2 regions of the Pseudorhodoplanes sinuspersici genome follow, and region 2 is predicted to be linked to the other one. Evidence: predicted binding sites of a transcription regulator. Region 2 holds the regulator's gene; the other holds the start of a gene.
What was found. The regulator PhoB, encoded in region 2, activates phosphate uptake and scavenging genes when phosphate is short. The targets are predictions, from matches to a motif close to TGTCATNNANCTGTCAT.
Positions count from the first base shown of each region.

Region 1: CAK95_RS08495 (NAD-glutamate dehydrogenase) is a predicted target of PhoB. The motif match lies at 2,602-2,618, and genes of this name have one in related genera.

Region 1 is NZ_CP021112.1:1,731,536-1,735,666, forward strand. Features, by position in the region: gene CAK95_RS08495 (NAD-glutamate dehydrogenase) at 1-2,326, opposite strand, end outside; gene CAK95_RS08500 (peroxidase-related enzyme) at 2,727-3,281, shown strand; gene ggt (gamma-glutamyltransferase) at 3,306-4,131, shown strand, end outside.
Region 2 is NZ_CP021112.1:1,172,407-1,176,537, reverse strand. Features, by position in the region: partial or broken gene pstA (phosphate ABC transporter permease PstA) at 1-218, shown strand, start outside; gene pstB (phosphate ABC transporter ATP-binding protein PstB) at 254-1,057, shown strand; gene phoU (phosphate signaling complex protein PhoU) at 1,087-1,800, shown strand; gene phoB (phosphate regulon transcriptional regulator PhoB) at 1,812-2,525, shown strand; gene CAK95_RS05860 (GcrA family cell cycle regulator) at 2,628-3,128, opposite strand; gene CAK95_RS05855 (aspartate aminotransferase family protein) at 3,490-4,131, shown strand, end outside.

The sequences.
Region 1 (4,131 bases), 560 kb from region 2:
TCGCGATCTGTGCCTTGGGCCGGCCATCGTCGCCGATCTGATAGAAATTCGTGCGCAGCGCCGACTGCACCGCGTTGACGAAGTGGCGCAGGATGCGGTCCTCATCGAGGCTCGGCACATCATTCAGCGCGGTTTCGATCGCAGCGGCAATCTCAGCTTCGCGCATGTTGCGGCCTTCGGCGCTGAGGCGCGGATCGAAACGGGCATGGAAGAGATCGACGATATTCGCCGCAATCGCCGGATGTGCGCGCAAGGTCGCCCACATGTAATCCTGGGAGAAGGGCATGCGCACCTGGCGCAGGAAACGCGAGATCGCGCGGACCAACGCGATATCGCGCCACGCGAGACCCGCTTTCAGCACCAGCGCGTTATAGCCGTCATTTTCCGCGCCGCCGCGCATGACAACGAGGAAGCAGCTTTCCAGTGCGCCTTCCACCTTTTTGAGGTCGATCGCCTGGCCGTCGGCACTTTCCAGCGTCATGTCGTGCAGCCAGACATGCTTTCCGGTCGGGCGGATTTCATAAGTGCGTTCGTCGACGACCTTGAAGCCCATATTCTCAAGGACCGGAACGCGGCTGGAGAGCGGGATCGCGCCGTCAAAGCTCCACACTTTCAGCCCGATGCAGTGGCCGTCGGCGCCGTGCGGCGCATAGAAATCCATGCTGAGCGGGCGCTCCGCCGACAGCCCTTCCATCGTGCGGATATCGGCAACAGCAATGGCCGGCGAATAGCGATCGCGATAGCTCGGGCGGAAGGCGTCGCGATAGCGCTCGAGCAATTGACGCGCCTGTTGCGGTTCGCGGTTTTGCAGCAGTTGCTGAGAGAGGTCGTCGGTCCAGGTCCGGATCAGAGCGGTAATGCCGGTCTCAAGCGTGATCCGGTCGGGGTCGTCCATCGGCTCGGCCGAACGCGCGACAATGAAATGCGCGCGCACCAGCGGGCCTTCCGGCAAGAACAGGCTGAGGCCGCTGACATGGCCCTTGTATTCTCTCGCCAGCAGGTCGCCGACGGATGTGATGACATCGGTCGATGAACGATCGCGGGGCAGATAAACGAGGACCGACATGAAGCGATCGAATCGGTCGCGCCGCGGCAGCACGCGCACGCGCGGCCGCTCCTCAAGCTGCAGGATCAGCATCGAGAACTGGAACAGCAAGTCGTCGTCGATGCGGAACAGGTCGTCGCGCGGATAAGTCTCGAGCGTATTCACCAGCGCCTTGCCGGAATGGCTCGACGAGGAGAAGCGCGCACGCTTCATCAATGCATCCACCTTGCGGCGCAGATAGGGGATCGACCGTGTCGAGCGCGTATAGGCGGTGGAGGTGAACAGGCCGACGATGCGGATTTCGCCCGTTACCACGCCATTGGCGTCGAAGCGCTTGACGCTGACGCAATCCATGAACACGCGGCGATGCACGCGCGAACGCAGGCTCGCCTTGGTGATCATCAACGCATTCGGCTCGCCGTAGTAGGTCTGCAGGCCATGCAGGATGACGTCTTCACCGGCGCGACCTTTCAGTTCGTTGCGGTCCGGACGACGCAACACGCCGAGACCGGAATCCGGCACCATGGCCGGTTCGCGGTTCGGTCCGCTGAGGCGATAGTCGCGCATGCCGAGGAAGGTGAAATTCTCGGCCACCAGCCATTCCAGAAAATCCACCGCTTCGGAGACCTCACCCGCCGGCAGGGGCGGCGGGTTGGTTTTCATATCGGCGATCAGGTCACCGACGCGGCCGAGCATCGGCCGCCAGTCGCGCACGGCGGCCGTGACATCGGCCAGGACTTTCTCGAAGCCCTCGATCAGCGACGCCCGCGCTGCTTCATCGTCGATCCGGTCGACATGGATATGCATGAAACTTTCGCGGAGCACTGTTTCGGTGGTCGGGTCTTCCGCGGCCACCTGTTCGAGATGGCCGTTCTGATCGCGGGCCACCGCGAGGATCGGATGCACGACCAGCCGCACGGTCATGTTGCGGGCGGTCAGCTCCGCCATGATCGAATCGAGCAGGAACGGCATGTCGTCGTTGAGCAGCTCGATCACCGAAATCGCGCGGGTCTTGTCGGCATCCGGCGTCACGTCCGGGGCATAGATGCGGATCTTCGGGACGCCCGGCTTGCGTACCGCCATGAATTCGTAGGCCTGGGTGGCCAGAGCCGCGAGTTCCGCCGGGTTGTAAACGGCGATATCCTCGACGGAGGCGCGGGAAAACAGCCGCGCCACAAATCCCTCTGGCACCGCAGTGCCCTTGAGAAACTGCCCGGCCTTGTCGATCAATTGCCGGAGGCCCTTGTCTTCGGCGCTGACGGCAACGTGCTGGATATTCATGGCCTGCGACTCATTTCGTTGTGGTGGCGGAGTGTTCCCTACCGGCGGACAACCGTCGAGGGCTGGTGCGAGGGCTTGGGAAACGGCCCCGCGATGAATAGGTGGGGAGTTTGCAGCGCAATATGCAATGTGCGTTTTCGCCCCCGGGATCCGGCGATACGCTTGAGTTCGATCGAAGATAAGGGAGCATCGCGTGGCAAGACCACAGAACAAAACGGGCCAATCGATGGTGAAGCCTGAGCCGGTCCAAAGCCCGCGGAGCAAAGCACCGCGATATGACAAATCCAAGACGAAGACGTCGGCGATCATCGCATCCAAAACGATCGCATCCAAGGCGAAGTATGCGAATGGTTCACAGGCGGCGACCCGTATTCCGCCCGCAGCCGAAAACGATGATGTCATGGTTATCGCGCTGTCGCTGCCGAAGCCATCGCTGAACGAATCGATGTCGGCCTATTTCAAGAAATGCGAGGAGAAACTCGGCTTCGTGCCGAATGTGCTGAAGGCCTATGCCTTCGACATGGGCAAGCTCGAAGCTTTTGTTGCGATGTATAACGACCTGATGCTGGCGCCATCGGGCCTGAGCAAGCTCGAACGAGAGATGATCGCCGTCGCGGTGTCGTCGCACAACAAATGCTATTATTGCCTGGTCGCGCATGGTGCCGCTGTGCGGCAGATGGCGGACGATCCGGTGCTCGGCGAATTGATGGCGATGAACTATCGCGCCGCGCGCTTGTCGAAGCGGCAGCGCGCGATGCTCGATTTCGCGGTCAAGCTGACAGCCGAGCCTTGGGCGATCGAGGATCACGACCGCGAGGCCTTGCGCCGCGCCGGCTTTTCCGATCGTGATATCTGGGATATTTCCGCCGTTGCCGGCTTCTTCAATATGTCGAACCGGGTGGCCTCTGCGACCGATATGCGGCCGAACAGCGCTTATCACGCGCAAGCGCGATGACTGGCACGTCTGGCATTTAGAGACATGATGCGAAAATTCCTGACTGCCGCGGCCATTGCGATGGCCGCTCTCTCTCCCGTCTTTGCTCCCGCTTTTGCGCAGGACGTGGTTCTGACGCCATCGCGGCCGCTGTTCGATATCCCGGCCGTGCAGCCGGTGACCGCCCGCAACGGCATGGTGGTGGCGCAGGAGGCGCTCGCCGCGCGCATCGGCGCCGATATTCTCAAAGCCGGCGGCAATGCCGTGGACGCCGCGGTCGCGACCGGCTTTGCCATGGCGGTGACTTATCCGCGCGCCGGCAATATCGGCGGCGGCGGTTTCATGGTCATTCATCTGCAAAAGAACAGGCAGGATATCGCGATCGATTATCGCGAGATGGCGCCGGCGGCGATCACACGGACGAGCTTTCTCAACGAGCAGGGCGACGCAGATCCGCAGAAATCCGTCGCCAATGGTCTCGCGGTCGGCGTGCCGGGAACGGTCGCCGGGCTGGCGCTGGCGCATCGCAAATACGGCTCGGGCAAATTCACGCTGGCTCAGTTGATCGCACCGGCGGTGGCGCTGGCCCGCGATGGCTTCATCGTCGATGGCGATCTGGCCGATACGTTCCATACCGCGCGGCCGCTGTTCGCGCGCTGGCCGTCATCGGCGAAGGTGTTTCTGAAACCCGACGGCCAAACCTATGGCAAGGGCGACAGGCTGATCCAGACCGATCTCGCCCATACGCTGGAAGCGATCGGCAAAAACGGGCCGCGCGCCTTTTATGAAGGGCCGATCGCCGAGAAGATCGCCGCTGCCGTGCGCGGTGCTGGCGGCGTGATGACCGCGGACGACCTCAAGGCCTATCGCG
Region 2 (4,131 bases):
TCCTCATGATCGGCATGGTCGCGTTCATCGTCGAGCCTGCCACCAGCATCTTTCAATCTGCGACAGTGATGCCGGTTCAAATCTATCTGTGGTCTGATTTGCCGGAAATCGGTTTCCAGGCGCGCACCGCCGCTGCGATCATGGTGCTTCTGGCCTTCCTGTTTGTCATGAACGGTACTGCAATCATCCTGCGTAAACGCTTCGAGCGGCGCTGGTAAGAAATCGGGAGTTGGAGATGCTGGCTATGAATGCCATGGTTAAACCCGCAGCCGATGCTGTTGTGGCCGATGCTGCGAAGGCGCCGGCCAAAGTGGTCGCACGCAACGTCAACGTCTATTACGGCGACAAGCACGCCTTGAAGGATGTCAGTGTCGATATTCCCGAGCGCTCGGTGATGGCATTCATCGGACCGTCGGGTTGCGGCAAGTCGACCTTCCTGCGTTGCATCAACCGCATGAACGACACCATCCCGTCGGCGCGGGTGACGGGCAATATCGAGATCGACAATCTCGATATCTATGACAAATCCCTCGATGTTGTGCAGTTGCGTGCGCGTGTCGGCATGGTGTTCCAGAAGCCGAATCCGTTCCCGAAGTCGATCTACGAGAACGTGGCCTATGGTCCCCGCATTCACGGCATGGCCCGCTCGAAGGCCGATCTCGACGAAATCGTCACCGCCAGTCTGAAAAGGGCCGGTCTTTACGAAGAGGTGAAGGATCGCTTGTCCGATCCTGGCACCGGGCTTTCCGGCGGTCAGCAGCAGCGTCTTTGCATCGCCCGGGCGATCGCTGTGGGTCCGGAAGTGATCCTGATGGACGAGCCGTGTTCGGCGCTCGATCCGATCGCGACCGCGCGTATCGAAGAGCTGATCGACGAATTGAGGCAGAACTTCACGATCATCATCGTGACCCACTCGATGCAGCAGGCCGCCCGCGTATCGCAGCGGACCGCTTTCTTCCATCTCGGCAATCTGGTGGAGGAGGGCCCTACAGAAACGGTCTTCACGACACCACATGATCGTCGGACACAGGATTACATCACCGGTCGCTTCGGCTGACCGGCCGCTGCAAGAGCGAGGACGAGACAATGTCTAACCATATTACCAAGGCCTTCGACGCCGACCTGCAGGAACTCAATCGCATGGTCGCCGAAATGGGCGGCCTCGCCGAGAAGGAAATTGCCGAGTCGGTTCACGCTCTGACGCGCCGGGATACGACCACGGCGCTCAAGGTGATCGCATCGGACGAGCAGGTTGACACCCTTCAGCGGGAAATCGAGGAAAAGGCGGTTCTGACGATTGCGCGCCGCCAGCCGATGGCGGTCGACCTGCGCGAGGTCGTCGGCGCAATGCGCGTCGCCAACGAGATCGAGCGGATCGGCGACCTGGCCAAGAATATCAGCAAGCGGGTGCTGGATCTCAATGGCGAATACCCCTCGCTGAAGCTGATCCGCGGCGTCGAACATATGGGCACGCTGGTTCTGACCCAGCTCAAGCGGGTGCTGGATGCCTATGCCGCCCGCAACATCGACGATGCGATGGAGGTGTGGAAGCGTGACGAGGAAATCGATGCGATGTGCGTGTCGCTGTTCCGCGAATTGCTGACCTATATGATGGAAGACCCGCGCAACATCACCTTCTGCATCCATCTTCTGTTCTCGGCCAAGAATATCGAGCGGATGGGCGATCATGCGACCAATATCGCCGAGACGGTGCATTACATGATGAAGGGCGAGCCGTTGACGCTCGAACGTCCGAAAGCCGACACCACCAGCTTTGCGCCCGTCGGCATCCAAGGCTGAATGAGACGCTGATGATGAGTGGACCGAATGCGCGCATCCTGATTGTCGAAGACGAGGAACCGCTTTCTCTCCTGTTGCGCTATAATCTTGAGACCGAGGGTTACGAGGTCGAAACCGTGACCCGCGGCGACGATGCCGATACGCGGCTGCGGGAAAGCACGCCAGACCTTGTCGTGCTCGACTGGATGTTGCCGGGTCTCTCGGGAATCGAGCTGTGCCGGCGGTTGCGGACGCGCCCTGAAACCAAGTCGATGCCGATCATCATGCTGACCGCGCGCGGCGAGGAGAGCGAGCGCGTGCGCGGTCTGTCGACCGGTGCGGACGATTACGTCACCAAGCCGTTTTCGGTGCCGGAACTTGTGGCGCGTATTCGCGCCCTGCTGCGCCGGTCCCGGCCGGAACGGCTGGCCGATATTCTGACGCTCGGCGAGATCGAGCTTGACCGGGTGAAGAAGCGGGTCTCGCGTGGTGGCCGTGATGTGGATCTTGGGCCGACGGAATTCCGGTTGCTGGAATTTCTGATGGAGCGTCCGGGCCGCGTTTTCACGCGCGAGCAGTTGCTCGACGGCGTCTGGGGCAGCGAAGTCTATATCGACGAACGCACGGTCGATGTGCATGTCGGTCGGCTGCGCAAGGCGCTCAATCGCGGCCGTGACGGCGATCCGATCCGGACCGTGCGTGGCTCGGGCTATTCGATCGACGATCGCTTCGGCAAGGCGAGCTGATCGATAGATCCGCGCTATCGCTGAACCCGCATGATCTGAAAAAGAAACGCCCCGGATTGTGGTCCGGGGCGTTTTCTTTCGTCTGCTCGTCCGCCGCGATGCTCAGCGATGGGCCGGCCGCTTGTCGCGCCGCGCCGCCGGCGGCTGATAGGCGATGCGCGAGTGATAGGCGCAATAGGGCAGGCTGGTCAGTGCATGGCCGCCGCAGAAATAGAAGTCCTGGGTCGCGGGGTCGCCGATCGGCCACCGGCAGGTCTGTTCGTTGAGCTCGAGCAAGGTGCGGCGCTGGCCCATCGGAACGACATTTTCGACCGGCGCCTGTTCGGGCTCGACTTCGTAGTCATAGGCGTAGGCATGCGCCAGGGCCGTATTCCCCCGGACCACGGGTCTTGCGACCCTCAGCATATGGGTCGTTCGTGGCTTGCGCGGCCGCGGCGCGCTGGCCGAGGGCGCCTTTGTCCGTCCGGAAAGCCCGAGACGGTGGACCTTGCCGATCACCGCATTCCGGGTAATTCCGCCGAGTTCCGCCGCGATCTGGCTGGCTGAAAGGCCATCCGACCAGAGCTTTTTGAGTTGCTCGACCCGTTCGTCCGTCCACGTCATTGAGCCTCTCCTGTCAGCATGGTGTTCGCGGAATCCGAATCCCTCATCGGGCAGCGCAAAGCCGCCGACGCTACGCACACCACTGGTAGATTTGAATTTAGGTCCGCCGCACGAGATGTCGTATCCGACAGATGGGACACTACAAGATGGCTGGACTCGGCCGCAAGAGTCCGCGAAGCCACATCCCCATAAAGGTGTTCATTTCCTCGCTTTATTCAACGAAATGCGGCATTGCATTACCGTTCGCGTGTGTTGACAGCGGGGGGAGCACACCTAGAATGTGCATAAGTGCCGCCCGCCGGGGCGGCATATTTCGTTTTTGTTCTGCGTCTTGGGACGCAAATTCTGCCGGACCATCGCCGTGCTCTCACATCTTCTGCCGACTTACGCCCGTGCCGAACTCGCTTTTGAGCGGGGAGAAGGGGTGTGGCTCACGGCCACGACGGGAGAGCGCTATCTGGATTTCTCGTCCGGCGTTGCCGTCAATGTGCTGGGTCATGCGCATCCTGTCCTCGTGGAAGCGCTGACCGACCAGGCTCACAAGCTCTGGCACGTCTCGAACCTGTTCCAGATGCCGGAGGCTGAAAAGCTCGCCAAGCGTCTGTGCAGCGCGAGCTTTGCCGATGTGGTCTTTTTCGCCAATTCCGGCGCGGAGGCGATGGAAGCGGCGATCAAGACCGCGCGCAAATTCCATGCGGCCAATGGCCAGCCCGAACGCGTCGGCATCATTACGTTCGAAGGCGCCTTCCATGGCCGCACGCTGGCGACGCTCGCCGCCGGCGGCCAGCAGAAATATCTTGAAGGCTTCGGCCCCGTGGCCGGCGGCTTCACACAGGTTGCCTTCGGCGATCTCGACGCAGTGAAGAAGGCGATCACGCCGGAAACTGCGGCGATCATCATGGAGCCGGTGCAGGGCGAAGGCGGCGTGCGCGTCGTCCCGGGTGAATTCATGCGGGCGATGCGCGAGCTGTGCGACGAGCACGGTTTGATGCTGGTCTTCGAC